DNA from 2 places in the Paenibacillus sp. FSL W8-0187 genome. Region 1 is predicted to be linked to the other one. Evidence: riboswitches for the same ligand, from Rfam matches in the RefSeq annotation. Region 1 holds a riboswitch; the other holds the start of a gene.
What was found. A riboswitch is a leader RNA that binds a small molecule or an ion and turns the genes downstream of it on or off. The one in region 1 is predicted to bind S-adenosylmethionine.
Positions count from the first base shown of each region.

Region 2: linked by a shared signal. The riboswitch ahead of MKY48_RS28610 (methionine ABC transporter ATP-binding protein) and the one ahead of metA (homoserine O-succinyltransferase) in region 1 are both predicted to bind S-adenosylmethionine.

Region 1 covers NZ_CP150206.1:5,874,530-5,890,521, reverse strand. Annotated here, with positions in the region: gene modA (molybdate ABC transporter substrate-binding protein) at 1-4, shown strand, start outside; gene modB (molybdate ABC transporter permease subunit) at 1-684, shown strand; gene MKY48_RS26595 (ROK family protein) at 779-1,675, shown strand; gene MKY48_RS26590 (HRDC domain-containing protein) at 1,860-2,885, shown strand; gene corA (magnesium/cobalt transporter CorA) at 2,965-3,900, opposite strand; SAM riboswitch class I at 4,336-4,465, shown strand; gene metA (homoserine O-succinyltransferase) at 4,599-5,516, shown strand; gene MKY48_RS26575 (PLP-dependent transferase) at 5,541-6,725, shown strand; gene MKY48_RS26570 (aminotransferase class I/II-fold pyridoxal phosphate-dependent enzyme) at 6,722-7,945, shown strand; gene mqnC (cyclic dehypoxanthinyl futalosine synthase) at 8,110-9,243, shown strand; gene MKY48_RS26560 (putative sporulation protein YtxC) at 9,442-10,347, shown strand; gene thrS (threonine--tRNA ligase) at 10,811-12,748, shown strand; gene MKY48_RS26550 (3D domain-containing protein) at 13,229-13,975, shown strand; gene MKY48_RS26545 (hypothetical protein) at 14,107-14,400, shown strand; gene liaF (cell wall-active antibiotics response protein LiaF) at 14,600-15,709, shown strand; gene MKY48_RS26535 (sensor histidine kinase) at 15,715-15,992, shown strand, end outside.
Region 2 covers NZ_CP150206.1:6,288,238-6,304,229, forward strand. Annotated here, with positions in the region: gene hemQ (hydrogen peroxide-dependent heme synthase) at 1-253, shown strand, start outside; gene MKY48_RS28540 (hypothetical protein) at 410-670, opposite strand; gene MKY48_RS28545 (NAD(P)/FAD-dependent oxidoreductase) at 671-1,864, opposite strand; gene MKY48_RS28550 (NAD(P)/FAD-dependent oxidoreductase) at 2,343-3,344, shown strand; gene sda (sporulation histidine kinase inhibitor Sda) at 3,542-3,685, opposite strand; gene MKY48_RS28560 (YheC/YheD family protein) at 3,983-4,645, opposite strand; gene MKY48_RS28565 (hypothetical protein) at 4,867-5,076, shown strand; gene MKY48_RS28570 (iron-sulfur cluster assembly accessory protein) at 5,249-5,608, opposite strand; gene mqnE (aminofutalosine synthase MqnE) at 5,999-7,105, shown strand; gene MKY48_RS28580 (FAD-dependent oxidoreductase) at 7,263-8,321, shown strand; gene MKY48_RS28585 (YuzB family protein) at 8,372-8,620, opposite strand; gene MKY48_RS28590 (NifU family protein) at 8,703-8,948, shown strand; gene MKY48_RS28595 (SDR family oxidoreductase) at 9,140-9,913, opposite strand; gene MKY48_RS28600 (MetQ/NlpA family ABC transporter substrate-binding protein) at 10,118-10,960, opposite strand; gene MKY48_RS28605 (methionine ABC transporter permease) at 11,029-11,697, opposite strand; gene MKY48_RS28610 (methionine ABC transporter ATP-binding protein) at 11,697-12,713, opposite strand; SAM riboswitch class I at 12,821-12,967, opposite strand; gene MKY48_RS28615 (Cthe_2314 family HEPN domain-containing protein) at 13,089-13,808, opposite strand; gene MKY48_RS28620 (COX15/CtaA family protein) at 14,273-15,247, opposite strand; gene MKY48_RS28625 (thioredoxin family protein) at 15,492-15,836, opposite strand; gene MKY48_RS28630 (DUF2515 family protein) at 15,975-15,992, shown strand, end outside.

The DNA.
Region 1 (15,992 bases):
GTGACTGCGACCGAAATGTTCTGGATGCCGGTATGGCTGTCGATAAAAACATCACTGCTGTCCAGCATCATTGCATTTATACTGGGATTAGCGGCAGCGCGCTGGATGTCCAGGCGCTCGTTTGTCGGCAAGACGGCGGTTGAAACGCTGCTGATGCTTCCGCTTGTGCTTCCACCTACGGTGGTTGGCTTTCTTCTGCTTGTCATGCTGGGCAGAAACAGCTGGATTGGCGCAGCTGCGCAATGGCTGTTTGCCAGGCCCATCATTTTCAGTTGGGGGGCCGCGGTTATAGCGGCTATTGTGGTCTCGTTTCCGCTTGTGTATCAGAGCATGCGGGTAGGCTTTGAGTCCGTGGAACCGGAGCTTGAGGATTCGGCGCGATCGGCAGGGGCCGGCGAATGGCAGGTGCTTCGCTGGATTACGCTGCCGCTTGTCCGCAGAGCGGGGATTTCGGCGTTCATTCTGGCTTTTGCCAGAGGTTTAGGTGAATTTGGGGCAACCTGGATGGTTGCAGGCAATATACCGGGTGTTACGCAAACGCTGCCCACGGCGATTTACGTTGCGGTAAGCAATGGCGAGAGCGGGCTGGCGTGGGCGTGGACGGCTGTCATTATTTTGTTCTCTTGGCTGTTGCTGGCCGCGTCAGGAACGGGCAGAAACAGAGAAAGAGGCGGGCGGACTTGACGGGAGCACAATGTTTACATATGCTTCGAATAGAGCTTGTTAGCAACTATATAGAGAACAAGGCATAGCACATCGTGGAGAGGATGGAAGAAGCATGAGTTTACTTGGAGCAATTGAAGCAGGAGGAACCAAGTTCGTTTGCGGCGTGGGTATGGAGGATGGAACGGTTGTGGAGCGAGTGAGCTTCCCGACAACAACCCCTGAAGAAACCATGGCAAACGTCTTTAACTTTTTTGCTGATAAGGATATAGAGGCGATCGGAGTCGGTTCTTTCGGACCGATTGATCCGGTGAAGGGCAGCCCGACTTATGGCTGCATTACTACGACACCGAAACCTCATTGGAGCAATTACAATATTGTCAAAGCATTGGAAGAGCGTTTTAATGTTCCGATTGGATTTGATACCGATGTAAACGGAGCCGCTCTTGGAGAATATACATGGGGCGCTGCCCAGGGACTGGATAGCTGTCTGTATATCACCATCGGAACGGGAGTAGGAGCAGGCGCCGTGGTAGCTGGTGAATTGATTCACGGTTTGTCTCATCCGGAGATGGGTCATATTTATGTGCGCCGCCATCCGGAAGACCGGTATGAAGGGACATGCCCTTATCATGCAGACTGTCTGGAGGGGCTTGCTGCCGGACCGTCTCTTGGCAAACGTTGGGGAGTTCCCGGTGTGGAATTGACGCCGGATCATCCGGCTTGGGAGATGGAAGCTTATTATCTGGCTCAAGCGCTGATGAATTATGTCCTCATTCTGTCCCCACAGCGTATCGTGATGGGTGGAGGCGTTATGAAGCAGGAGCAGCTGTTCCCGCTGATCCGCACGAAGCTTCAGGAGCTGCTGGCCGGATATGTTCAGCATCCAAGCCTTCATGATGGGATTGATCAATTTATCGTTCCGCCGATGCTCGGCGATAATGCGGGTCTCTGCGGCGCATTGGCGTTGGCCAAGCTGGCAGTAGATGAGGCCAAGAGCGTTCAAGCTTGACCCTATTTCTTATATAGAGTGAATCAAAATTAGGTTGATTTTATTACAGATTATGGTATTATGATTTCAACAGTATAACGTATGGAACGGGAAGCACCTTTCTTTGTCGCTGCGGCGGAGGAGAGGTGCTTTTTTGCGTTGTTCCATCGTTGTGCTGAATGCGTAAGCGGGAGGTATTTGAGGGATGCAAATTGTGTTCATGAATCAGATGAGCGGAGCGGATGAGTCAGGTCACATCCGTTCTGCTCAAGTATGGATCGGTGAAGAAGAGGGGGGATGGCGGCTTGGCTGGCGGAACATGGAACCGGACGGTGATGTATCCGATGATGAGTGGTATGAGGGAAATTCATGGAATGAGTTATTATGCGTGTACCGACATCAATTAGCGAAGAAGCTTGGAGAGGGCTTCCGGCCGCTAGTTGAGGGGGTATTCCATGAACCGGGAGAGACTGGAGGCAAGAATCTCGGCGCTCAGAAGCTGCAGTGCTACAGTGAGCTGTATGGCTCGGAGGAGTTGTACACGGAGCTGTGTGCTTGGCGCAGAAGAAAGGCGGCCTCCGGAAGAAAAGCACCTTATTTCATAGCCAGCAATCGAGTGCTGCGTATGATTAGCGCCTTCATCCCCCAGAATGAGGAAGAGCTGCTGCAGCTTCCGGGAATCGGGGTCAGCAAGGCTTCGGAGCATGGGGCGGAGTGGCTGGAGATCACGACGAAAATTGAACGAACCACAACCTTTCCACTGGATTGGGTTTACGAGCAGCTGCAGGAAGAGGTGTTCTTGTCCTGGCTGTATAAACAGAAGGAGCAGCGATACAAGCAAGAGCTCGACCGCTTCCGAATCCGCCGTACGATGCTGATTGGGATAGCTGAGGGAGCTTCACTGGCCCAGCTGGAAGAGCGCACCTCGTTATCTCGTCGGGATTTGGTTGAGGAATTGGAGGGGCTCGAGAAGGAAGGTTATGATACGGAGCAACTGCTTGAGGTTGAATTGAATACGATGACGGCTTCAGAGCAGGCAACGGTATGGAAGGCGTTTGAAGAGCTGGGCGATACGTTTCTTAAACCCGTATTACAACGGGTATATGGAGAAGGACAAGCCCGGAATGGAGAGGTAGAAGACATTGGCGGAATGGAGAAGCTGTATGAGCGGCTGCGCCTGATACGGATTCGCTTCCGGCGGGAAGAGTCTGGCAAAGCAAACGCAAGCTAATCCGCATAAACGAAAATCAGGACGGATTTCCTCGTGGCAAGGAGATCCGTCCTGATTCTGTCTGTGGTTCTGTGGTATTTCATATCCAGTCTTTTTTACGGAACAGATAAAACATAAGAGCACCGGCAAAAACCATGATGCCTAGAACCACATAATAAGAGTATTTCCAGTGAAGCTCAGGCATATTGTCAAAGTTCATGCCGTAGATGCCCGTAATCAGCGTCAGTGGAATGAAGATGGTTGTAATAGCGGTAAACACACGCATGATTTCATTGGCCCGATTGGCGATACTGGATTGGTAAGCCTCTCGAAGGTTCCCCATGAGATCTCGATAAGTCTCGAAGGTCTCGGAAATTTTCACGGCATTTTCATAGATGTCGCTGAAATATTTTTGCAGCTGGTCATCGATCAGCCGTAGGTCTTTTTTGTTCAGAGTATTGATGACTTCCTTCTGCGGTCCAAGCACTTTTTTCAACCATAGAATCTCGCTTCGCAGACCGATAATCTCGCTTAAGTGGGATTTTTTGGTATGCATGAGGATGTCTTCCTCCAGCTTTTCAATCCGTGCTTCAATGCGGTCCCCAACGGAGAAATAGTTGTCCGTGACGAGGTCGATCAAGAGATAGAGGAAGCGGTCAGGCGTGCTGACTTCATCCTCCCAGAGAAGCGGTTTAACGCTGCGAAGCTCGTGGATCTTTTGCTTGGTCATCGTAATAATAAAATGCCTGCCCAAGAAAACGTTCAATGCCCGAAGGAAAATTTCTTCGTCGTCAAACCGGATGCTGTTCACAACGATAAAATAGTGGTTCTCATATATTTCAATTTTTGGACGCTGCTCTTCTTCGCTGAGGCAATCCTCAACCGCAAGATCATGCAGGGAGAAGAGAGGTTGCAGTTCGGCTAAATCATCCTCGTCCGCATCCAGCCAGTAGAAGCCGCTGGCCGGAGGGGTCAGCGTCATTTCGATGTCATCAACAGGGGTAAATACGCCCGAATCGACCAACCGGATTTTCATCTGATATCACTCCTTTGTCAAATACAAGCTGCTTGGTTAAGCAGTAAAGGCACAGGATATCAGCCCACCGGTGTAGGGGCATGTCAAGGAAGGTTAGAATACGATAAAAGCGCATGAAAAATAACGCCGTCCTCTGCCGGTAGACTGATCTTAATCCTATGCGGTTGTGCGTCTTGATCTAGTTTCTGGCTCGGGTCACCGTCCATCTTCCATGTCACCTCTTTCATACTCGGTTTTCAACAGCACTTGTCTAGTATAACGCCGGGTGTAGGACCTTTCAAGTTGAAATCCGGCGCAGCCAAGGACCATGGTACAGGGTATGGAAACCTTCGGTGAAGTGTGACAAACTTTATGAAAAGGTTCTTGACGAAAAATTGGGAATGATTTAAAGTAAGTATCAATTACGAACAATTTAAGACAACTGAATAAAGCGAAATCTTATCAAGAGCAGGTGGAGGGACTAGCCCTATGAAACCCGGCAACCGGCGGCAACATCGCACGGTGCTAATTCTTGCAGGAGATACGACGCTTCTTAGAAGCCGTTGTATAGTCTGACAGATGAGAGAGGCGCATTGTGATACGTATATGATGACCTTTCTCTACTTTGAGAAAGGTTTTCTTGCGTTTATACAGTCTAACGCTCTTTCTCACAGCTTTTTATGGATGTATCATTTCATATTTCGAAGGAGTGAGCCACGATGCCGATTAAAATTCCGGACGCCTTGCCGGCAAAGGAAGTTCTGGCTGGAGAAAACATTTTTGTCATGGATGAGAGTCATGCATTTCATCAGGATATCCGCCCATTGCGGATTGCTATTCTGAACTTGATGCCAACCAAGGAAACGACGGAGACCCAATTATTGCGATTGATCGGTAACTCCCCGCTCCAGGTGGATGTTGTCCTTCTTCATCCGAGTTCCCACGTTTCGAAGAATACGTCGGCTGAGCATCTGAAATCATTTTACAAAACCTTTGAAGAAGTGAAGAACCGTCGTTTTGACGGCATGATCATTACAGGAGCTCCAGTCGAGCAGTTGGAGTTTGAAGAAGTGAATTACTGGAATGAGCTTACTGAAATTTTTGAATGGACCAAGACGCATGTGACCTCCACGCTCCATATTTGCTGGGCATCGCAAGCCGGGCTTTATTATCATTACGGCGTACCGAAATACAGCCTCGAGGAAAAATGCTTCGGCGTATTTCCACATACGATCAATGAAGCGTGTACCAAGCTGCTCCGCGGCTTTGACGAAATGTTCTTTGTTCCGCACTCTCGTCATACGGAAGTTCGGCGCGAAGATATTACAGGCATTGACGATCTGGTCATCCTGTCCGAGTCCGAGGAAGCAGGAATTTATTTAGTTTCAAGCCGGGATGGCAAGCAGATATTTGCCACAGGACATTCCGAGTATGATGCGGACTCTCTGAAATGGGAGTATGACCGGGACGCTGCCAAAGGAATGGATATCGCGCTGCCGCGCAACTATTACCCGAATGATGATCCAACAAGAACGCCTCCGTCCATATGGCGAGCGCATGCAAACTTATTATTTACTAATTGGCTCAATTACTATGTATATCAGGAAACGCCATACGATATTGGTCCGCAAATATAGAAGTATACGGGAGGAGAGTTTGTGATGGAGAAGAAACCTTTGAATATAGAGAGCCGACTGGCACAGATCGGGTCGGTGCAAGAACCGGTAACCGGAGCCGTGAATTTTCCGATTTATCAGGCTACGGCATACCGCCATCCCAAATTAGGCCAGAGCACAGGGTTTGATTACACCCGTACGAAAAATCCGACCCGTTCGGTACTGGAGGACGCCTGCGCCGAGCTGGAATCCGGTGATGCCGGCTTTGCCTGCAGCTCGGGCATGGCTGCCCTCCAGACGATTTTTGCTTTGTTCGGTCAAGGGGATCATCTGATTGTATCGCTGGATTTGTATGGAGGGACCTATAGGCTTCTGGAGCGGATTATGTCCAAGTTCGGCGTAACGGCTACGTATGTGGATACGAATGACCTGGATGCGCTGGAAGGGGCAAGAAGGCCCAACACGAAGGCTGTATTTATCGAAACGCCGACCAATCCGCTTATGATGATTACGGATATCGAAGCCGTCTGTACGTGGGCAAGGCGCCATCAATTGATCAGCATCGTGGATAATACGCTTTTGACTCCGTATTTCCAAAGACCTATCGAGCTTGGGGCGGATATTGTCATACATAGCGCCACCAAGTATTTGGGAGGACATAACGATGTGCTGGCGGGTATCATTGTAACGAAGGGCAAGGAACTATCGGAAGAGATGGCTTTCCTTCATAATTCCATCGGCGCGGTGTTAAGCCCGACCGATTCCTATCAGCTGATGAAAGGAATGAAGACGCTTGCCCTGCGCATGGATCGGCACGAAGCGAATGCAACCGCAGTGGCAACATTTTTGACAACTCACCCAGCGATTGGCGAGGTGTATTATCCTGCCTTGCCGGATCATCCGGGACATGACATCCAGAATCGTCAATCCAGCGGCAACACCGGCATCTTCTCCTTCAAGGTGAAGGACGCCCGCTATGTGGAGCCCGTGCTGCGGCACATTAAACTGATTGCGTTCGCAGAAAGCCTGGGGGGCGTCGAGTCTCTGATGACCTACCCTGCCGTCCAGACCCATGCGGACATCCCGCTTGAGATTCGGGAAGCGATCGGTGTGGATGACCGCTTGCTCCGGTTCTCGGTCGGCATCGAGCATGAGGATGATCTGATCGCGGATTTGGATGCTGCACTGAGCGCAGCCATAGCTGAAGTGGAAGGGAGCACGCGAGAATGAGCATCGATAAAGGTCCATCAGGCTTGGAAACGCAAACCAAGCAGTTATCAGCAAAACGGGGACATGAAGAAGATGAACTCCGTTTCGAGACGAAACTATTGCATTTCGGCGGGGAAATCGACCGGGCAACCGGCGCTTCCAGCGTTCCGATCTATCAAGCCTCGACATTTCATCATGAGGACATCTTTAACCCGCCGCTGCATGATTACAGTCGTTCCGGCAATCCGACGAGGCAGGCGCTGGAAGAATATATCGCCCTCTTGGAGGGAGGCGTACGCGGTTTCGCTTATGCTTCCGGTATGGCGGCGATCTCCAGCTCGTTCATGCTGCTCTCCGCGGGCGATCATATGATCGTGACGGAGGATGTGTACGGCGGAACCTACCGCCTGCTAACCAGCATTTTAAGTCGTATGGGCATCGAGAGCACCTTCGTAGATATGACCGATCTGGATCAGGTGAAGGCTGCCCTCAAACCGAATACGAAAGCTGTCTATATGGAGACCCCTTCGAACCCGACTCTGAAAATTACCGACATTGGTGCCGTGACGGATTGGGCGAAGGAGCATGGACTGCTTACCCTGCTGGATAATACGTTCATGACGCCGTTTTACCAGCGTCCGATTGAATTCGGTGTGGATATCGTCATTCACAGCGCGACCAAATTCCTTGGCGGACACAGCGATGTGCTGGCAGGTCTCGCGGTAGCCAGAACCCAGGAGCTTGGAGACCAATTGAAACAGCTGCAAAATGGTTTGGGCACGGTGCTTGGGGTCCAGGATTCCTGGCTCCTTATGCGCGGCATGAAGACGCTCAGCACACGTATGGCCCACTCCGAGCAAAGTGCAGCCAAGCTGGCGGCCTGGCTGCAAGGAAGAAGCGATATTGAGCAAGTGTACTACCCTGGTCTCTTGAATCATCCGGGACGTGAGGTCCATGAGAAGCAATCAAGCGGTTATGGCGCGGTCATCTCCTTTGACGTCGGCTCAGGCGAGCGTGCCAAGCAGGTGCTGAACCATGTGAAGCTGCCGCTGGTAGCGGTCAGCCTGGGAGCTGTGGAGAGCATCTTGTCTTACCCGACGATGATGTCCCATGCAGCTATGGGCGAGAAGGTTCGGCATGAACGTGGAATTACGGATGGTTTGCTCCGTTTCTCGGTCGGACTCGAGGATGTGGACGATCTGATTGCTGATCTGGATCGGGCTTTTGCTGCAAGTTACTAAAGATTTGCATGAAGTTAGGACGTCATTTGAAGATTTGCCAAATCATAGAATTCGGCATCCTGTCACGGACGGGATGTCGTTTTTAATGCCGGATTGTGGTAGGATGAGATAGAAAAAGTTTTACTGGTGTTTGTTATTTTGCTCTAAGTAGGGAGGCTGCAAGAATGAGTGCGGTAAACCGTATATTGGATAAAGCTTTACGCGGTGAGCGTTTAAACCTCGAAGATACCGTGACGCTTTTTGAAAGTGATGAGATTGAGAAAATGGGTCATGCGGCGGATGTGATGACAAAGCGTCTGCATCCGGATCCTATCACGACATTTGTTATCGGCCGGAATATCAATTACACGAACATATGTGATGTATTCTGCCGTTTCTGTGCTTTTTATCGCAGACCGGGCTCTTCCGAGGGCTACGTTCTGCCCGATGAGACGATCTTCCAGAAGATTCAGGAAACCGAGGATGTGAACGGTACTGAAATTCTGATGCAGGGCGGAGTCAATCCGGATTTGCCTTTCAATTATTATACGGATCTGCTTCGCAATATTAAGAAGCGGTTTCCTAACATTACGATGCATTCCTTCTCCCCGGCGGAAATTATGAAGATGGTGGAGATCTCCGGGCTTACGCTCGAAGAGGTGATGCGCGAGCTTCACAGCGCTGGTCTGGACTCATTGCCTGGTGGCGGTGCAGAGATTTTGGATGATCGTATCCGAAAAAAAGTCAGCCGTCTGAAAGGCACATGGCGCCAGTGGATGGATGTCATGCAAACGGCCCATAAAGTCGGCATGAACACGACGGCTACCATGGTGATCGGCCTGGGCGAAACGATGGAAGAGCGTGCGCTACATATGCTTCGCGTGCGTGATGCGCAGGATGAATGCATTCAGAACGGTTATGATTCCAAAGGCTTCCTGGCCTTCATTCCATTTACGTTCCAGCCGGACAACACGAACCTTAAGCGTGAGCGCGAAACGCCGGAGGCGTACTTGAAGACGGTGGCTATCGGTCGCTTGGCAATCGATAACGTTCCGAATTTGCAGTCGTCCTGGGTAACGATGGGACCTGAGATCGGCAAGCTGTCACTCAGCTATGGCTGTAATGACTTTGGCAGCACGATGATGGAGGAGAACGTGGTTTCTTCCGCAGGAGCCGTGTATAAGGTCAATATTGAATCGATTATTCAATTGATCCGTGAGACCGGCAACATTCCGGCTCAACGCAACACCCGGTATGATATTCTGCGCGTGTTCGAAGATAACAGCACCGTTGAGCGCGACTTCGTCATGCAGAACTAATTCTATACTTCATGAAGATCCGCAAGGCGGGCCGAGCAACTCGGTCCGCTTTTTTTATTATCTGAAAGTATAACCTTCCGAGCAGCGCGCCATTTATTAGATATTCTTTCGGACTTGCTTGTTTTTCCAAGCAGGAGTTCCGTATATCCCCGAGCGGGTCCCCATATACTGAAAAGGGAACTCGAAAGGAGTGATTCCATGGAACTGTTCAGCATTTCTGTCGGTACACGGACGGAAGACGAGAAAAAGGCGTTTCACCGTATATTGTCAGACAAGCAGAAAGAGCTACATAAACAATGCAAGCAGCTGAAATTCACATTCAGCGCTTCGGATGACCGCGTGATTTGGACGTGCTCCGGCAAGCTTCCGCTGTCCTCATGGACCGCATCGGCCGACACGCTGCGCCGGCTCACTGCCGAAGCAGTCACTGCTTATATTATGGAAGAGAAGGAGCAGGAGATTGCTGCACGGTTAATGTTCTCGGAATTCGAGTTTGATGATGAGGAAGAAGCAGGGCGGATTCTGCAGTGGTTTTTGATGCTCCTGCAAAAAGAGGAAGGCCCGTCCGGGGACTTCTGGCAGAGCCGCAGACGCAAGCTGTCTGAAGGCATATATCAGTGCCTGAACGAGGCACCTGAGCTTAACCTGGATGGATTTATGACCTTCCGGCTTCAGTCCTACGAACAGGAGCTCCGCGAGATGGCGGAGTATGCAGTGGATGAATTTATGCTCGATCAGCAGTACGAGGAGTTCGTCAGCCTGCTGAAATATTTTGTTTATTTTCAGGAGCCCAAAATGCCGCTGGTACACGTCATTCATAAGGGGGAGGAAGATTTTCTGCTGCTGGATGGCAATCTTCGCCCGATTGAACGTCCTCGAGATGAAGGACTCGTTATGGAAAGGCTGGACCAGGATATGGAGATTGAAGATATGGTGGTCAGTACGCTGATTTCGGTATCTCCGGCCCGCATGATTATCCACACGAGACAGCCTGAGCTTCCCGTTATTGTGACATTGGCCCACATCTTTGATAACCGCGCCGAAGTATGCTGCAGTTGTCCGGAATGCAGCGCGCTTCTCGGAAGCGGACGAATGATGACTTGACGCACCGAAGCGGTGAGGATTATAATTACTGATAAATTCACGTAAAAGCTCTGACAAAGACATGAATCAATCCGGATTTGACCGCTCAGAGAGAGGAACCTCGGCTGCAATTTCCTCCGGTTCGCCATTGATTTACCCCTTTGTAGCTGTGTCGTCGAACCCGCACATCATGATGAATGCGGATGAGTAGGCTTCACCGGTTCATGACCGTTACTCAATGCTGATGAAGGATCTTAATCAATTATGTACCCGGTACATAAGCTGATGGAGAGATCGAATTAGGGTGGAACCACGGGTATAACACTCGTCCCTTCGCGGGACGGGTGTTTTTTGCATGTTCCGGTATCTTTCGTTGAAGTCCAGGCGGTACCGAGCGGTCCATGTCTGGAGTTCACGGGGAGACTAACGCGTCCTTCATATATGGAAGAAACGTGAAATTCTTTTTTCTTGGGAGGAATACAAGGTGGCTATTAGCATTAAATTGCCTGACGGCTCCGTACGGGAGTATGAGGCGGGCAGCAGTATTGAGGATGTGGCTGCGTCGATCAGCAGCGGACTTAGAAAGAATGCGGTCGCGGGAAAAATGGACGGGATCGTCGTGGATCTCTCGACACCGCTTCAGGACGGAGCTTTGATCGAGATCGTAACCCAGGATACGCCTGAAGGGCTTGAAGTGATGCGCCACAGTACAGCGCATTTGCTGGCTCAGGCAACCAAGCGTTTGTATGGAGCGAAAGAAGTAAAGCTGGGCGTGGGTCCGGTCATTGAGGACGGCTTCTACTATGATATGGATCTGGAAGAGCCTTTGAATCCGGAGGACCTGCAGAAGATCGAGAAGGAAATGGAACGCATTATCGGCGAGAATCTTCCGATTGTCCGCAAGGAAGTGAGCCGTGCGGAAGCGCTGCGCATCTTTGGCGAGCTTGGGGATCCTTACAAGCTGGAACTAATCAATGCCCTGCCTGAGGATAGCGTTATCACGATCTATGAGCAAGGCGAATTCTTTGATCTCTGTCGTGGACCGCACGTCCCTTCAACCGGCAAGATCAAAGTGTTCAAACTTATGAATGTGGCAGGCGCATACTGGCGCGGTGACAGCAAGAACAAAATGCTTCAGCGCGTTTACGGTACGGCGTTCGTGAAAAAAGCGCAGCTCGATGAGCATCTTCACCTGCTTGAGGAAGCCAAGAAGCGCGATCATCGTAAGCTGGGCAAGGAATTGCAAATGTTTACGTTCTCGCAGCTCGTTGGACAAGGCCTGCCGATCTGGCTGCCAAACGGCGCGAAATTGCGCCGTACCCTGGAGCGTTATATCGTGGACATGGAGGAGCGCCTTGGTTACCAGCACGTGTACACGCCTGTCCTCGGAAACGTGGAGCTGTACAAAACTTCCGGTCACTGGGAGCACTATCAGGAAGATATGTTTCCGAAAATGGAGATGGACAACGAGGAGCTTGTCCTTCGTCCGATGAACTGTCCTCACCATATGATGGTATATAAGAGCGATATGCACAGCTACCGGGATCTGCCGATCCGTATTGCTGAGCTTGGCATGCAGCACCGTTATGAAATGTCCGGTGCACTGACCGGCTTGCATCGCGTGCGCGCCATGACGTTGAACGACTCGCATATTTTCTGCCGTCCGGATCAGATTAAGGAAGAGTTTGCACGAGTTATTCAGCTAATCATGACCGTCTACAAGGACTTTGGCATCCATGACTATCGCTTCCGCCTTTCTTACCGGGATCCGCAGGATACCGAGAAGTACTTCCAGAACGATGAAATGTGGGAAATGTCCCAGCGTATGCTGCGCGAAGTCGTCGAGAGCTTGGACATGCCGTTCTATGAGGCCGAAGGCGAAGCTGCCTTCTACGGTCCGAAGCTCGACGTTCAGATTCGTACGGCTCTAGGCAAGGAAGAGACGCTGTCAACCGTTCAGCTCGACTTCCTGCTGCCTGAGCGCTTTGAGCTGGAATACGTCGGCGACGATGGCCAGAAGCATCGTCCGGTCGTTATCCACCGCGGTATTCTGGGCACGATGGAGCGCTTTACTGCTTTCTTGCTTGAGAATTTTGCAGGTGCGCTGCCGCTGTGGCTGTCACCGGTACAGGTTAAAGTCATTCCGGTTTCCAATGCCTTTGAAGACTATGCCAAGGAAGTGGCCGAGAAGCTTCAATTCGCCGGTATCTCTGTCGAGTCGGATCTTCGCAACGAGAAGATGGGCTACAAGATTCGGGAAGCCCAGCTCGAGAAGATTCCTTACATGTTCATCGTTGGCGAGAACGAGAAAAACGCGGGTGCGGTTTCCGTTCGCAAACGCGGCGAAGGGGACATCGGTGTCCAGCCGCTGGACGAGATCATCCTCAAGCTTCGTGAAGAAATTAACACCCACGTCGTTTAAGTTTAGCTATAAGTGCATGTTCAAAAAGGTCGATTTTCAGCACCGAAGCTTATGCTTCCGATGTGCGTTTTTTCAAAACGCTTCAGTTGGATGAAGCTAGGGAGTGAGGAGCGGAGCGTACGTTTTGGGTACGTGAGCACCTAAGATGTTTCCGCAGGAAACATGACTTCGTAAGCATCCGCTTAGGCCCGGCTGAATTCAAGATTCGATGCCGAGCTGCTTCCTGATTCGCTTCGTGTTAGATATAGAATTTATGAGTTATCAGTGGAACTGATGAAATTCTATATCGCAAGGAAACCTACCTATGCATCGCGGTCGCTCATCCTTGAAGTGGCCTCGATAGAGGTTTTCTTATCAAAAGCGGACTTTTTGAACAACCTCTATAAAGCTTAAGTAACGATGGGACATGCAAACCTCTGCCATCACGTATATTCTATTTGGGAAGTGGGAACCCTCGCTAGTAAGGGGGAGGTACTCACAATGATCCAATGGAAAAAGTGGCAGAGGTTTTTTGCTGGTTTTATTTTATCAGCCGTCTTGTTTAGTGCAGGTTCTTCAATGGTAGAAGCCCACAATCTGATTCTAAGCGAATCCTATGATTCAACAGACTTCAGAAATGTGTATGATCCGGCCGGGGAAATTCAAGGCTCCGATTACGTGGAAATGTCTCGCTTCTATGCGCTTCGTGTAGCAGGTTTTAGAGATATGAATAGATACTTGGAAGTTCCGAATACGGGGCCTAAGGCCAGCAAGCCTGGGAAGAAACGCGAATCCATGCCTGTGCTTGCGCCGAGGGAGGACCAGGTGCTGCATACGGTGAAGGTAACCGCTACAGGGTATACGGCAGGTTATGAATCGACCGGAAAGAAGCCGGGACATCCTCAATATGGAATCACCTACTCCGGGGTGAAGGTTAAGCGGGATCGAAATATGGTATCTACGATTGCCGCGGATCCGAATGTATTCCCGCTTGGCAGTATTCTCTATATACCGGGCTATGGTTATGGAATCGTAGCGGATATCGGGTCTGCGATCAAAGGGCAAAAAATCGATCTTTACTTCTCCACAACCAAACAAGTGTTTAAGGAGTGGGGGAAGAAGGACGTCGAGGTACAGGTTATTAAAACCGGAAGCGGCAAATGCACGGAAGAAATGCTGAGAACCCTGGATAACGCGATTGAAACTTATCGTTTCCTGCCTTCATCTGTTTTGGAGGAAGCCATTTAGGATGATTTTGGCGTGTAGATTGGCAGTAAACATTTAAGAATAATGCCAACCTGTTCATCACATACTACTTTTCGGGGGCTAAACCCCTGAAGAGGATGATGGTATTGCATATGAACAGGGAGGTGAATACTGTGGCTAAAAAGAACAAGGTACAAGAAAACTTTAAAACACCGAATGAAAAGTTTAACGCTGAGTTTGCTGAAGATACCAGCATAGCCAGCAATCCAAAAGGGAATTCCAAAGTTCAAGAGAACTTTAAAACACCGAACGAAAAATTTAACGCTGAGTTTGCTGAAGATACCAGCATAGCCAGCAATCCAAAAGGGAATTCCAAGGTTCAGGAGAACTACAAAAAACCGAACGAGAAGTTTGACGCTGAGTTTGGCGAACTGAACACACCAGGGGACCATTCTGCAAACCGTTAAGGTGTAGATGTCAGCGCCCGTTACGTGCCAAAATAAGACCTCCGCTTTAGCGGGGGTCTTTTATTATGGTTTAATTCCCATTTTTATCCACTCACTCAGTCTCCAGACCGAGATCAACTTCATTCCACCGCCGCTAACCAGTTCAACGCAATATGTTGTACACTGTAGTTAAGAAAAAATAGAACTGGAAGGCAAGGGGATGACCATGAGTAGAAAAGGATGGAGCCAGCTTAGCAACGGTTTGCTGCTCATCGGTATTGGTGTGGTGTTTCTTCTAAATCAGCTCGATATGATACATGTGGATCTTGGTTATATATTCTCGACCTTTTGGCCGGTGTTCATCATCTGGTTCGGCCTGCAAAGCTTAATTTATGCCCGTGGAGGAGCACTATGGGGCTCCGTTGTGCCAATCATTATCGGATCGTACTTTCTTGGAAGAAACCTGGATTTGATTGACTTCTCATTCGGCGATCTGATCAAGTATGCGATTCCGATTATCCTGATTGGGTTTGGATTGCAGGTTATTTTTAAACCGAAACCTCATACGCCGCCGCCATCACCGCCAAGTCCGGATGACTTCAGCTCGCATCGACGCGACGATTACAACATTCCCGATCCGCCTGAAGCGCGTCCGCTTGATTCTTCCCTGGATGAAGAATTCGAACGGAGATTTGGCAAGCAAGACAAGGCTGACAAGACTGGAAATATCCTGCCCGATCCTGAACTAGAATCACCGGATTTTCATGAGCCGGGCAAGGGGTACCGCTGGCAGGGACAGCATCATGAACGCCAGCGCCAGGACCGTCAAGATCGCAGCCGGTTCAGAGTTCATGTTGATTTTGACGATAACGGCAAAAGCTACAGCGACGGATCGGATTATAAGAATGAACAGCATCAACATCACCATCATCAATCTTGGCACAGCCATGATGCGGTGAACAAGTCCTCTTTTATCGGGGACGTGCATATGGGGAAAGATTATTTTCAGCTGAAGCCGACAAATATCTCGCAGTTCATCGGTGATACGGTGCTGGATCTGACTAAAGCCCAAATCCCTTACGGTGAAACGAAAATCAACATCTCGGCGTTTATCGGGGATGTCAAAGTATTCGTTCCAAATGATTCGGATGTCGGCATTCATGTCACGACCAACTCCTTCATCGGCGATATGAAGGTGCTGGAGGAAAGCCGCAGCGGCTTTATGAGCAATGCCGGTCTGGAAAGCCCGCATTATAGGGAAGCAGGTAAGAAAATTCGAATCACCGTCAGCGTATTTATCGGTGATGTCAAAGTGAATAGGGTAGGATAACCGTTATGATGGGAATATTGAAAAATACCAAATGGGTGATACTGTTTTACTTTCTGTTGATTGGAGCCGGGGTTGCTGTTTTCCTGTATACAGCAAACCAATCCGGCTACATACATATTGAAGATAACCGGCTGTGGGTGTATTACACGGTCGGTGTACTTCTGTTTACGGGGATTGCGGGATACATTGCGGGACAGCGCATCCAGCGACCGCTGGACCTGCTTCATCTGAACATGCTGCAGGTTGCCAAAGGAAATCTGAACGTGCGACTGCCAGCCATGGA
Region 2 (15,992 bases), 410 kb from region 1:
ATCGATGATGAAGAGCCATGGGATGATTGGCCGCGGATATGCCGGCAAGGTCAAACAGATCATCACCGGTTCCGTTGGATTCGACGATTGGGAATGGGGCGTAACCCTGTTCAGTGACGACGCGCTTCAATTCAAGAAACTCGTGTACGAAATGAGATTTGACGAGGTAAGTGCGCGTTTCGGCGAGTTTGGTCCGTTCTATGTCGGCAACCTGCTCGATCAGGCTTCGTTTACAGATTTAATGAAGGTATAATTCCTTCTGCACATAAAAAGCATGTACAAAACCCCACAAAGTGGAGCCTATGCTACGATGTTTATTCCAAATACTTTGCGGGGACCCCAAAAAACTTACAAATTCTAATATGTCAAAAAAGGGATGCTCTCAACACTGAGAGCATCCCTTTTTCTATTACTCACTGTCGTCCTCATCTTGCTCTTGCTTGCGCAAGGTTTCAAGATATTCAGCCGTTGCCCGGTCCCGGGCACGTCCCTTATCCTTGAGCCGCTCAATTGCAGGAAGTATGAGAATGTCGACCTCCTGCTGAATGGTGTAAGCCAGATCGTACCGCTCTTGCAACTCCAAATAGGAGCCGACCTCCATCAGCGCGTTATATCGATCCAGCTCATCTCTTGTGAGCAGCCCCCGTACTTGAACGCTGCAGTGTCTCATTTATAGAAACCTACCTTTTTTCAGGACGAGCGGAATCCCTCCAATAATGAAGAGGTAGCGCAGATCAACCAATTTTTTCAGCTGAGCCGCTTTCCATCCCTGATATTTCTTATCGCCGACTACCGCAATGCCTTCGCCCCGGCCGAGGGAAGCAACCGTGCCCTTATTGTGGAACTCGAATTTGCGCATGGACTTGTCCCGAATCGCCGCAACGATATTTTGGGCACAACACACGCCCTGCTGCATCGCCATTTGAGCGGTCGGCGGATAAGGTCTGCCTTCCTCATTAAAAATCAGGGAGTTATCGCCGATAATATAAATGTTCTCATATCCGGGAGCGCGCAAGTATTCATCCACCTTAACGCGGCCTCTCATCGTTTCGAAACCAGCTGCTTCTACCAGACGGTTCCCACGGATGCCGCCGGTCCATATCACCGTTGCCGCCCGGATCTCTTCACCATTGTTCAGAACGACTCCGCCTGAGAGGCATTCCTTGATCGCAATGCCCATTTTGAAGGTAACGCCTTTCTTCTCAAGAACGTTCATGGCGTACTCCACCAGCTCAGGTGCAAACCCAGGTAACGCGGCAGGCGCGGCTTCAACATTATAGATATTCACCAGCGTCGGATCCACGTCATACTCCTTGCACAGTCTCGGAATGCGGTCCGCCAGCTCGGCTACAAACTCGATGCCGCTGAATCCGGCCCCGCCAACCACAAAGTTAATGCGCTCTTGCGGTCTGCGCTCATTTTTATATAAAGCAAATTGATACTCAATATGCTCACGAATCAATCGTACCGAGTTGATGCTTCGGATCGTCATCGCATGCTCTGCGAGTCCTGGAATGCCAAAGGTTTCCGGCTCTCCGCCGAGTCCAATGACAAGATAGTCATAGGATAACGTTCCATCTTCAAGAATAACCTTCTTATCGTGGAGGCGGATTTCCTGAACCGAGGATTTGACCAGGTCGATTTTGAATTCGTCTATCAACTTGGAAATGGATACCCGGGTGTTCTCAATGCTGTCTGTTCCTGCTGCCGGCATATGCAAATGCGTTGTAATATAATGATAATCATGGCGATTCACCAATGTAACATCGGCCTCATTATAATTCAGCTCTTTTTGCAGCCGCTGCGCTGTCAATATGCCCCCGTAACCCGCGCCAAGGATTACGATCTTCGGTATGCTGCTCATTCTATTGCTCCTTCCAGCTTACTCTTTATATATACAGTATGGTACACATGTTAACATTCTGTGAAAATGCATCCAAAAAAAGAGAAGAGCCCTTATCAGAGCCCGTTTCATCATTTGACCTGAAGGTTCATTAAGGTTCAAAAACAGCTGAAATACTAAGTTTCCTTAATGCTGCTGCAGTTGATAATATATGGGACTACCCTGTAATGAACACAAGTTATCACGTTAATCATATGCATAAACCATGCAAATATCAAGAAATTTTTTGCCATATAATGTGCAAATAATTCCGCCATTTATCCCCTTACTTACTAAGTAAGCGCATCCATTCCAATGTTAGGTATTTTAACTCAATTCTCGTCTTTTCATGCCGGTTCGGGACGATTATAATAGGTAAGGAATTCATGAATCAGCTTTATCCGGACAAGAACGTCTGTCTGATTCGAATATAAACTCATTTTATGGAGGTGCTTACCGCATGACAACGATGCCACAAGACAGCAATATGACGGATCTTTTGATTATCGGTGGCGGACCTGCAGGTATGTTTGCTGCTTTTTACGGCGGAATGCGCCAAGCTTCGGTAAAACTTATCGAGAGCATGCCTCAGCTTGGAGGCCAATTAGCTGCGCTGTATCCTGAGAAATATATTTATGACGTAGCAGGCTTTCCAAAAGTAACCGCTCAAGAGCTTGTGAACAATCTGTCTGCCCAAATGGAGCTCTTTAAAACGGACATTCGTCTTGAAGAGAAAGTACAGGCTGTGGAAAAACTCGAAGAACGTCATTTTGTCGTAAAAACAAATCTGGGTGAACACCACGCCAAAGCTGTCATCATTACAGCCGGTGTAGGAGCGTTCCAACCCCGTCGACTGGAGATTGAAGGGGCAGAAGCATACGAAAAGTCCAACCTTCATTATTTTGTCAACGATCTCAGCCGCTTTAAAGGCAAGAAGGTTCTCATCAGCGGCGGCGGCGACTCTGCGGTAGACTGGGCGCTCATGATCGAGCCGATCGCCGAGCAGGTTACACTGGTTCATCGCCGTGACAAATTCCGTGCCCATGAGCATAGTGTTGAACAGCTGATGGCATCGAAGGTGAACATCATTACGCCAACCGAGATCACCGAATTGCATGGTGATGATACCATTACGAAGGTTACGCTTTCGCATATTAAGACCAAAGAGACGCAAGAGATTGAAGTGGACGATGTCATTGTCAATTTCGGGTTTGTGTCCTCCCTCGGTCCGATCTCCGAATGGGGCATCGCCATCGAAAGCAACTCCATTGTGGTGGATTCCCGTATGGAAACAAGTATTCCCGGTATTTTTGCAGCCGGCGACATCACCACCTATCCGGGCAAGGTCAAACTGATCGCTGTTGGATTTGGCGAAGCACCTACCGCCGTAAACAATGCCAAGGTTTACTTCGATCCTGAGGCCAGATTGGCTCCGGGCCACAGCAGTAACATGAAATTGTAAGGACAGCTCGGATTTTAACTTCATATACATCTATATTCATAGAAAAAAAGGTATCTTCATTCCGAGGGGGTATGCACCGCCCCGGAATCGAAGATACCTTTTCTATTCTTCAAACCATATGTAGAACTTGGTTGAAAGCTCCCACATTATATACGTATCATGTCGTAAGTTATCTATTCTATATACGAAAAATCTGATTAATGCAGGATGCTGCCGGAATCGGTGTCCAAGTTCCGTTTATGAATCTCGGCTAGCAGTAGAGTGATGAACTCTCGCTCCAACTTCAACTCAATAGCCATATGATAGGAATCGAGAAGCATCTCATCCGTCAACATAGCCATCCCTCTCACACCCCTTCCTCAAATTTCCTGAATCTATCATATCAGACATACCAAAACGGAACAACTGTTCGCTTATCCACAACCTCTTGTGGAAATCCTGTGTATAATTTGTTGGTAAGTGTAAAAAACAGGGTCATATCAAAGTGGATTATGGGGATAAATGTTATACACAGGATCTTGGGGAAATCTACTATAAAAAAAATTAATCAATTATAATATCGGTAGATTATCGTTATTTTTTTATTACCCTATTAAAAAATCATTAAACGGCTGCATTTGGGAATATTAAACAAAAATTCAGCTTGGTCTTGTATTAACCTCCAAAATCCAAATCTTGCCCTCATTGTCTAACCCGTAATCAAATCCCAGTTCGCCGATCCCTGGAAAACGGGATTCCAGTATTCCTATGCACTGTCTGGTTACTTGGCGCATTTCATTGCGCTTTTCCCTCGCATTAATATGGGGCAGTGACAGCCGGAGTGCATGGCCACAACGAAGCAGCGTCCCCCCTTTACAAATATTCGTCACAAAAAGCCCTGGGTTCGCGAGTCGCCCCAGCATGGCCCGGAATTTCCATCTTCCTCGATCCTTGACTACCTTTATACGGTAATCCAGCGGACGTCCCTGAATTTTAGCCAAATGAATCCCCTGCTGTATCATGTAGCTCCGTCTCAGTCTTATTCTGCCCAGTACGTATAACAGGGAATTCAATGTATCTACATGAACAGTACGCCTCTTATGAGTTACCAAGTATCCCGTTCCGTCTTTCTGTATTCGGATGACTCCGTTACCACCGGTTCCTACAATCGGCTTGATCACGACCATTTCGTGTTCGGCCAGCATTGAGGCCAGGGTATCCCCTCCATACGACTGGGTAGCCGGAATGTAGGGAGCAACCTGCGGATCGGTCAGCAGCGCTTCCGTCTTCAACCACTTGCTGGCCAGTTGTCTTCCCGCCATGCTGCTTTCGCCTCCTTTTATTCATGACATACGTTATCCTATTCCCCAATCCGCTCTTTGTCTTGGATGATTGTCCGTGATGGTATGCCTAATAATTGAGGTTCTTGTGGCCTCACGGGAGCCTCCCTTTGCAAATGCTGTGATCTATCGTATAGTAAGAACAGAGCTTTGTCCGTAATAAATCCATCACCTTGGATAACGATAAAGGAGGCTTTGTCACCTTGGCAGCATTGTTTGAAGTTTTATACTGGATCGCCATTGTCGGCATGTCGATTGCACTTGCAGCCGTAACCGTTCTTATCTTTGCCATGGGCTTCAAGTTCATCAAGGATAAGCGCAGAGGACTCGGAGCGGGCTGCATCATATTTTCGCTTGTGGCCGCCGGCATGATCGTGCTGATGCTGAACGATACCTTCTTCTTCCCGGTCTGAACTATGAAGAACCCGAAAAAGCAGCCTCTTCTTATCGCGGAGTTGGCTGCTTTTTCGGGTTCTTATGTCTATAGCGGATGTTCCCGATAACGCAAAAAAGACCTCCCCGACAAGATTGTCTGGAGAGGTCTTTCACTGTTGGACTCAGGCTTAACCCTCTAGAGAGTCCTTATTAGCAAGGCTCTTCGTTCGGTTTGCCCGCATCCGTTGCCGTACGGAATGACGAACCGCAGCCGCACGTTACGGTCGCGTTCGGATTGTGGATGGTGAAGCCCCCGGTCATGCCGGATTCCTCAAAATCGATTTCCAGACCATTCAGGTATTTCAGATCGTCCTTTTCGACAACGACCTTCATATCCTGCAGATCCATATATACGTCAGCTTCCGTTTCATTATCGTCAAAGCCCATTGCATATGAAAAACCACTGCAACCGCCGGCAGTGACACCCAGTCGAAGGAACATGTTGGGCGTTTCCTGTTCAGCAAGCATTTCTTTTAAACGTTCTGCAGCTGAGTCGCTGATTGTAATCATAGGTCACCCTCCTTTTCGTTCACTCTTTAAGTATACTCCTCTTCGCGAATTCGCTCAAGGTTGTTATGATGGCTTTTGATATGTAATGACAAACCTATTTTCAATTCCTCTATTTGTGTTGCTACCCCGAGGGGTCAGGTTTATAATAGGGAAGGAACATGGGCGGCAACTGTTGGATAATTGTCACATCCCTCAGCTAAAAAGCGGCAAAGGTTATGGCTGGTCCACAGTTGTATATTTTTTCACAAACTTATTTATTTATTCAGCCCATTATTGATGTTGTTGTTATACCACTATAAACGGACCGTTCCCTTAGGGGAGTGATTCACTTTATGATCGCTTTTCTGCAGAATCTTCTAAGCAGATCAAGTGTGAACAGGAGGATTGAACATGTCCACAATTGTGACACCATTTACCGATCAGAGAATGGCCGAGATCGTTGCGAAAGTCCAAAGCGGCGAACGCCTGAATCTTGAAGACGGTGTGTATTTGTACCAAACTGATGACCTGCTGACCCTCGGGCAGCTGGCTAATGAAGCAAATTTGCGCAAGAACGGGAAGAAAGTTTACTTCATAGAGAACATGAGTCTCTATTTCACGAATGTATGCGAATCCTACTGCGCTTTTTGTAATTTCCGGAAAGATCAAGGCGAGGAAGGCTCCTATACCCTCTCCGGCGCTGAGATGATTGAATATGTCGAGCAGCATATTCATCCCGGCATTCGTGAATTTCACATCGTTGGCGGACATAATAACCATGTGCCGTTCCAGTACTATGTAGATTCCCTGAAGGCATTGAACGAGCGTTTCCCGGAAGTAACGCTAAAAGCCTATACGGCGGCGGAGATTGAATTCTTCACTCGCATTAGCGGACTTAGCACAAAGGAAGTACTCCAGGAACTGCAGAAAGCAGGTCTTCAATCCTTAACAGGCGGCGGCGCCGAGATTCTGTCTGACCAATATCGTCAGAAGATGAAAGTGGACAAAGCGAACGTGGATCAATACCTCGACGTTCACCGTACCGCGCATAAGCTTGGCATGAAGACACACACCACCATGCTGTACGGATCGATCGAGAGCCACGAGGACCGGATCCGCCATATGCTGCAAATTCGGGATCTTCAAGATGAAACAAACGGATTCATGGTGTTCATTCCCCTATCCATGCAGCCGAAGAATAAGAATGCAGGCATCATGCGCCGCAATTCGGCCTACGAAGATTTGAAAACCATTGCCATCAGTCGTTTGATGCTCGATAATATCGATCACATCAAAGCGTACTTCATTAATATCGGGGCGCAATTAACTCAAGTTGCTCTCAGCTTCGGGGCTTCCGACGTCCATGGTACGATCCTCAAGGAACGTATTAGCCATGCTGCAGGAGCCTTAACACCGGAAGGGCTGACACGCAAAGAGCTGGTCTGGCTCATCCAAGGCGCTGGCCGGATTCCGGTTGAACGCGATACCTTCTACAACGAGATCAAGGTTTACGAATAAATCTTACCAGCAGGGATTTAAGCAAACGAGAGACGTTCCAAAAAACGGAAAACAGGTTAAAGAGATAATATAGCGTGGGTAACCTAAGCCGCTTCCAGCGGCGTTTTTCTTGCGAATCGGCGCTCACCTTCTTATCTCTTGAGAAAGGAAGAAATTTATGAAAAAGCTCGTCATTCTCGGCGGAGGCTATGGTGGTCTTGCCCTAATTCAAGAATTATTCAGCGGCTATCTTCCTCCGGACGTGGAGGTCGTGCTCATCGACCGCATGCCATACCAAGGACTCAAAACCGAATATTACGCGCTGGCAGCAGGCACCGTGGCCGATACCGCCGTTCGTGTTAAATTCCCGGTGTATGACCGCCTCCAAATTGTATATGGTGAAGTCACATCCATTGATCTAGAGAAGAGGCTTGTTAACCTGACGAACAACGATCCCGTGGAATACGATCAACTCGCCATTGCTCTGGGATGTACGGACCGTTATCATGGAGTACCAGGTGCTGAAGAATTCACGTTCAGCCTGCAATCTTTCTCTGCATCCCGGGAAACCTATTTGCACCTGAACAACCTCAGACCTTATGGTCATGTTCATATCATTGGCGGAGGCTTAAGCGGCATCGAGCTCGCTGCCGATCTTCGTGAAAGCCGGCCTGACCTTAATATCGCCATCTTGGACCGAGGACAACGGGTACTTTCTTCTTTTCCTAACCGTTTGTCTGCTTATATTCATCGCTGGTTTGAGGAACACCATGTGGATATCCACAGCGGCGTTTCCGTATCCCGAGTTGAGAAGGACGCCGTGTACAATCTGGATGTGCCAATCGCAACCGACCTGGCTGTATGGACGGCGGGTATTCAGCCCGTAAAGGTCGTACAGGATCTGGATCTGCCAAAAGACCGCAGCGGACGCATTATGCTGAACGAGTGGTATCAGGTTCCTTCCCATCCGGAAGTGTACGTGATCGGCGACTGCGCCAGCCTCCCGTTCGTCCCAAGCGCCCAAGCCGCTGGGGCTCAAGCCGAGCAAGTGGGACATGTCATGAAAGCTTTATGGCGGGATGATACGCCAAAGGTATCTCCGCTGAAGCTCAAGGGAACCCTCGGTTCCCTCGGCAAACATGCAGGCTTTGGACTCATGGGCAGCACCTCGGTTCTGGGCCGGGTACCAAGGATACTGAAGAGCGGCGTTCTCTGGAAATCCAAGCGTCACTACTAGCACTGAGCAGGCTGCAGGCGCTTTGTAGATGAATATGCCAGGAATCAGGCTCAGCTTTCCTCTTCGCTGTCCTGAAAGCTTTCCAGTTTGGCTATGACAACGTCAAGCAGTTCTTCAGCCGTGGGAGCCTCGACCCATTCGCCATCCACATAAGCGAAGGGCATCAGGTAGCACTGGCCGCAGTTGGTCAGGCAGCCGTATTCGATGACCTGACAATCATACTTGGCTTCAAGCGTCTGTAGAACTTTATCCGTGCCAAAATAGGAATTGCTTGTGCAAAACTCAATGATTATGGACATTGTGATTAGACCTGCCTTAAGATTGGCATTTTATTTTGCCGGTTTATGTACTATAATATAGGGAGGAAAGGAGTTGAACAAGATGAGTGAAAACACGCAAACCACTGTATATGATGAAGTGGCTGAAGTGCTTGATAAACTTCGTCCGTTCCTGCAGCGCGACGGCGGTGACGTGGAACTGGTTGACGTTGAAGACGGCATCGTTAAGCTGAAATTGATGGGTGCATGCGGTAGCTGCCCTAGCTCCACCATTACTCTGAAGGCAGGGATTGAACGCGCCCTGGTTGAAGAAGTAGAAGGCATTCAAGAAGTAGTTCAAGTATTCTAAATCTTCTTTAACTATAAAGAGTCTTGGTTTCCCTCGTGGAACCAAGACTCTTTTTTTGAGATAAAAGAATGAATAAGTTTTCAGCGAAGCGTAAGCCATTCTTTAATCGCATGTATATGTTTTGGGGTCAGCAAAGTATTGGAAATAAGCATCGAAGCATAGACTCCACTTTGTTGTGGGGTTATTGTATGTTATTCCGGCTTAATCAACGGGCGGATCGGGTCCAGCCCACCGGATATATCCATGATATTGCCAGTAATGAAATCCGAATTATCCAGGCATAAATATTCGATCACCCTGGCGATGTCCTCCCCGCTTCCCGATCGTCCGCGCGGGGTCAGCCCATCTTGAATGCCCGAAACTTCATCGATGGTCTTCTCTTTATTTGCTCCGCGGATGTCCCCAGGACAGATCATATTCACGGTGATTCCATACGGTGCTTCTTCCACCGCAAGCGTCTTCGTAAAGGAGACCAGGCCCACTTTAGCAGCCGCGTAGGCTGAACGCTGAGGCCACGCGCGGGCTTCTCCGGCATGTCCGAATCCGAAGTGGATGATGCGTCCCCACTTCTTCTCCCGCATGGCAGGCAGAACGCGGTGGTCCAGCAGCATGACGCCGGTTAAATTGCCATTCACCATATGGACGATTTCGTCCCGGCTGTACTCTGAGAACAGACGACGCTCCCGAATGAAAGGGCCTGCGTTGTTCACCAGGATATCGACGCTTCCCAGTTGCTCCTCCGTCTGATCCACCAATGAATACAGCTCACGCTCGCTGGCGATATCGGCTTTAATCGCAATAGACTTCACGCCAAACCCCTCGATTTCACGGGAGAGCGCCTCCGCTTCATCCTTGCTGTTTACATAATTTATAGCCAAATGACATCCCTGCCGAGCTAACGACAGCGCCGTCATTTTCCCCAAACCTGTCGCACTGCCTGTAATCAGCGCCACTTTTCCCTTCAAGGCTTTCCCTCCTCAGATGGATATCCTTCCTTCAGTATAAAAGATTTGATAAAGCCTAACAACTTGCAACCCGGCCAGGAATGGCCGCCACACAAAAAAAAAGAAAGGACTTATCCATAAAGACCCATGGTCTTTTGGATAATGCCCTCTCTTCACGGATACGATGAACTAATCTACAGCATCATCGAGCCTTTGGTGCTCGAATTAGAATGCCGGAATGACAGCACCTTTGTACTCTTCTTCGATAAAGGTCTTCACGTCCTCGGAAGTCAGCGCTTTGGCCAATTTTTGAATGGCGTCGGAGTCCTTGTTGTCCGGGCGAGCTACCAGCAGGTTGGCATAAGGGTTCTCTTTGTCTTCGATAAAGAGTGCATCCTTTGTTGGGTCCAGTCCCGCTTCAAGCGCGTAGTTCGTGTTGATGACAGCCAGATCCAGCTCATCCAGCATACGCGGCAGCATGGCGGCTTCAACTTCCTTGAACTCCAGGTTCTTCGGATTTTCCACGATATCCTTAGCGGTAGCTTCCAGCTTGGTTTCATCTTGCAGCTTAATTACGCCATTCTTGGACAGCAGAGTCAACGCACGGCCTGCATTCGAAGGATCATTCGGGATCGCCACAACCGCTCCATCCTTCAGCTCATCCGCAGATTTAATGGTTTTGGAGTAAGCACCCAGCGGCTCCACATGCACCGCGATCACGGATTCAAGATTCAATTTACGCTCTTTGATTTCGTTATCCAGGTAAGGCTTGTGCTGGAAGAAATTCGCGTCGATTTCTTTGGAGTCCACTTGCGTATTTGGCAGAACATAATCCGTGAATTCCACGATTTCCAGGTTCACGCCCTCTTTTTCAAGCGCTGGTTTAACATGCTCCAAAATTTTGGCGTGAGGTGAAGGCGAAGCGCCTACTTTCAAGGTTACGGTCTCTTGAGCGCCGCCTCCTGTTGTTCCCCCTGGCTCAGCTGCTTTATCCGCAGGCTTGCCGCCGCACGCAGCCAGCACCGTAACCAATGTCAAGCTGATCAATGCCAATGTCCATTTTTTCATTCTAAAAACGCTCCCTCCGAAAATATATTATTTTTTATATTGTCTTCCTTGATGCCTCATCCATCCCGTTATTTTCTTGTAAAATGTCGGACCAGACGATCTCCTGCCATTTGCAGCAGCTGTACCAGCACTATCATTAATACGACGGCCAGAATCATGATCTCGGTCTCATAACGGTAATAGCCATACTTGATGGCCAAATCTCCTAAACCGCCGCCACCGACTTGACCGGACATCGCGGTATAAGATACCAGGGTTACAATCGTGATGGTCATCCCCGCCAGCAGGCCCGGACGTGCCTCCGGGAGGAGAACCCTCCATACGATTTGGCTTGTCGAGGAGCCCATGGCATGAGCCGCCTCAATCACGCCTTTATCCACTTCATTTAAAGCCGTTTCTACGAGCCTAGCGAAGAATGGCGCAGCGCCGATCACGAGCGGCGGAATGGTTCCCAGCACGCCGTACGAAACACCTACGAGCGACTTCGTAATCGGGATCATTGCAACGATCAGAATAATGAACGGAACCGAACGCAGGATGTTCACAATGAACGACAGGATCGTGTAACCGAAGCGCACCAAACCGGATGTAGATCTTGCAGCCATGTAGAGCAGCACGCCAACCGGCAGTCCGATGATGAAACTGAACAATGCCGAAGCCCCCAGCATCCGAAGGGTATCCAATGTTGCCGTCCATATCTCTTTCCAGTCGATCTGGGTAAAATCAAGCCCGAACATTAATGAATCACCTCCACGTCTAATCCTTGTTCCAGCAGCTTCCGGATCGTATCTTCTATGGCACGCTCTTCCCCTTCGAAACGGACGATGAGCTGGCCATACGGCGTTTCTTTGATCGTGGAGATCGTGCCCTGCAGAATTGCAAAATTCACGCCCGTCTCATGAACGGTATGGGACAGAATCGATTCGTACGTTTTCGATCCAAGGAACGTAATCTGCACCGCCCTCGAAGGTCCGTTCGCCTGGCCCTGAATGGCCAGCCGCAGCGCTTCGCCGCTGTCCATCTCCTGGCGGATAAATTCCTGGGTCACTTCATGCTTCGGCTTCAGGAACACTTCCGTTACCGGCCCTTGCTCCACAATGCCGCCCTGATGAATGACGGCGACCCGGTCGCATATGCTCTGAATCACATGCATCTCATGGGTAATCAGCACGATCGTCAGATGAAACTTTTTATTAATGTCCAGCAGCAGGCGCAGGATCGAATCGGTCGTCTGCGGGTCAAGCGCCGAAGTGGCCTCGTCGCACAGCAGCACTTCGGGATCGCTTGCGAGCGCTCTGGCTATGCCGACCCGCTGCTTCTGCCCGCCTGATAGCTGGGACGGGTATTTGTCCCGATGTGCCTCCAAGCCGACCAAAGCCAACAGTTCGGATACCTTGCGTTCCATTTCAGCCTTTGGTGTCTTGATCAGACGCAGCGGAAACGCAATGTTATCGTACACCGTCGCGGAAGATAACAAGTTAAAGTGCTGAAAAATCATGCCGATTTTGCGGCGTTCCGTCTGAAGCTGCTTCTTGCCAAGCGACGTTAAGTTCTTACCGTTCACCCACACCTCGCCCGAGGTGGGACGCTCCAACAAATTGATACAACGGATCAATGTACTTTTACCTGCACCGGAGTGTCCGATGACTCCGAAGATTTCTCCTTTTTCAATCGACAAATCCAATTCGGACAACGCAGTGGTTAAGGTTCCGGCTTTTCCGTACTGCTTCGTCAATTGCTTGAGCTCAATCAATCCGATAATCCTCCTTTTTCCGTAGCTTCATATCTATTTACCCAAAAGAAAAGAGCCTCTTTTTGTAGAATCAAAAAGGGCCCTCTTTACGTAAAAGTCAACGCCTTTTCTCATCTGTCAAAGCCAAGGGATATCCTGTAGCTTTGAAGGAATTAGCACCATGTCACTCCAAGCGTCACTGCGTTAAGCAATTACACGCTGGAGTCGGTTGCCGGGCTTCATCGGGCCTGTCCCTCCGCCTCTCTCGATAAGAAAACATCGATATGAAATTTTTCCGATTAATTTGATCTGATTTAATAACATTTAATGAATGCAATAGTTAGTATAGATTCTTTTCAGGTTTTTGTCAAAAGGAATTTCATGGCGATTTTGTGCCTAAGCCCTGACTCCATTTTTCCCCCAAAGCTCGTTCGTATATTTATAAGAGGCCGCCAGACTCCGGCATACCATATCGACACCTTGTTTGAGATCGTCCAGGTGCTGATCGATATCCTCCAGCTCGATCTTGTCCGACAGCCCTTGATGACGCTGCCATAAATCATCCTGCATCTCGGAATTCATGTAATGGATTTCGGCGTTGCGCCGTTTCCGAAGTGTGTTCAGCGGCGTTTTGTAACGCTCCTTGATCGCTTCCAGCTCTTTGGCCAGCTCTCCGTGGGCCTTCAGGAATTTAAACTGCCGCAGGACCGTAAAATATGAGAAATGCGCCTTCACCTTAGAGGTATGAAGATCGTACAAATCGTTCAGCACCGTCCCCAGCTTATCAAGGATCGAGAATACGCGTATGAAGCTGTTTTTGTAAAAATACACATATCGTTGATATTCCCCTTGCTCCTGAATCGACATGTCATCGATGTAACCCGATTTGACCGATTGACTGAAATGCCTTGCCGCATTCCAGCTCTGTTCCAGCTCATCCAGGGAAACGATCAACCCCCGGGTCCAAATCTCAAGCTTGCGAAAGTCATGCGTCGGATCCTGATTTTTCTCCATTTCCTTCTGCAGCAGCCGGGTTGTTTGGACCATCGATTCGATGGCTTCCTCAAGCAGTCCGTTATTGTGTCGGGGCTGTTCCCCAAGTAACATTCGAAGCATGGCGGTACCCCCTCGCGTCATCAAATTAATCTTGGTTCTTCTTGGACCGCTATTTGTCAAAATAGTGATTCCACCGCGTTTAACCGTCTTCACGATATCCTCACGCGGGAATAACTCATTCAGGTATCCCGATTTCATTCGTGCATTCATGACCAGAGGATTGTTCTTATAGGATGCCCCCGAAACGGCCAGACAACCCACAGAATGGGGCGACTTTCAGATATCCCCCAGGATATCGCCTTCGTCAATCTTAATAAATATAAACTAATCCGTTGCGGGATCAAACCTTTTCAATACTGCTTCCAGCGTCTCCTTGATATCGGACAGGTCGAGCGGAAGTTTTGGCTATCATCCACTTCCCTCCTCACTATACAACAAAGCCCTCGAACGCTGGTTCGGGGACTTTGCATAAACGATGTTGCCTTAAATTCGATCCTTTTCGTTTAATGATTTTCGCTTCTTTTTTATACAATCTTTTCACGAGACATGCTATGATCCGGCCGCATTTCGGCTTTAACCGGCTTGCTGAGCTGCCATACCCTGACACTTAAATAACAGAGTACGCCGAATAAGGCCGAGATCAGCAGTGTATGTCCCAGCGCGGAGAATACGTAAACTTCCTCGTTATGCATCGTTGCCATAATGAGGGCACCGCTAAACACTTGCAGCAAGCAGAGCACGGTTGCCGAGATGCCCAGCATCTGTATCTCCCGGTTGTCGCGGTTACGCCAATATGCAAAATGCCCCATCACCGCAACCACGACCAGCAGCAGAAGCGCTGCCACCCGGTGCATAAAGGCGATGCCGACCCCACCGCCCAGCTCCGGGATCACTTCCCCGTTACACAGCGGCCAGCCCGAGCAACCTTCTCTAGAATCGGTGTGGCTGACGAATGCACCAATATAAACGACGATATAGCTATACAGGGTTGTGCCCCAGACTAAATTACGGAAACCCTTGCTTACCCGAGGCAGACGTTCCAAGTCTACGGGCCCCTTCGCCTGTTCTACCCGCCGCATACCCAGAGCCAGCATGACGGAGCTAGCAAAAGCAATCAGCGAGAAGCCAAAATGCAGCGCCATAATCGCAGCCGATTGAGGTTTAACCACCGCAAGCGCACCCATGATCGCCTGCACTACAACGAATACCGAGGTCCCGATAACATAAGCCATCAAATCCCGGCGATCCCGCTTGTACTTCCAGAACGCAATCAGCGAAGCCAGCGCGGCCAACCCCGCCATTCCGCTGACAGCCCGGTGGGAATACTCAATCATGGAGGATACCGTGTAAGCGGGAACAAATTTACCGTTGCACAGCGGCCACTCCTGGCCGCAACCGAGTCCCGAGCCCGTCTTTGTCACAACCATGCCTCCGAACGTCGCGAAGAACATAATTAAGCATGTTATGTAACTCAGCCATTTTAATTGTTTATCATTCACTTATCTCACCTGCTGCTCATAATCATTCACTATTTAAACCTTTACGGGATCGCATCGTACACAGTCCACATTTCATTATACCTGATTCTACCGCTACGGTCACTTGAGCGATTGTGACAAAATGTTCAAAAATGAGAAAAACCTTCATGATACAGGTACTTGACTTCTTCACCCTACCTCTAACTGATATGTAAAACAACACCGCCGCCAGTTATAGATCAAGGCGGCGGTGCTATAGTCACTCTTACTTATGAATCGTACTGTATACGTCCACGGCACGCTGCAGGAAATCTTCAATCTCCTGGCGCGATTTGCGGAGTTTGTTAACGTAGCGAACCAACTCGCGTCCGTCGGAGTATGCAACAAAGCTAGGGATACCCATAATATTTTGCTGCTGACTCACGTCACCGACAGCATCGACGTCAACCTCAACCAGAGTCAATTGGTTTGAGAACTTTGTCTCAACCTCCGGCATGAATGGATCGATAAACTTGCAATCGCCGCACCAGTCTGCTTTAAATACGGCAACAGTCAGTCGCGGAGACTGGATTGCAACCTGAAATTCTGCTTCTGAAGTGATTTTTTCCATTGATTATCTCCCCTTTACGTCGAGTTCCTTCACCCTTAGTGAATCAAAATGTTGAGTGGAAGTCAAATTTTAGAGCATACTGACATTATGATGCTCACAGGCTGGGATTAACCATCAGAAAGTGCAGGTGACCCCCGAATGCACTCGAATGGAGTC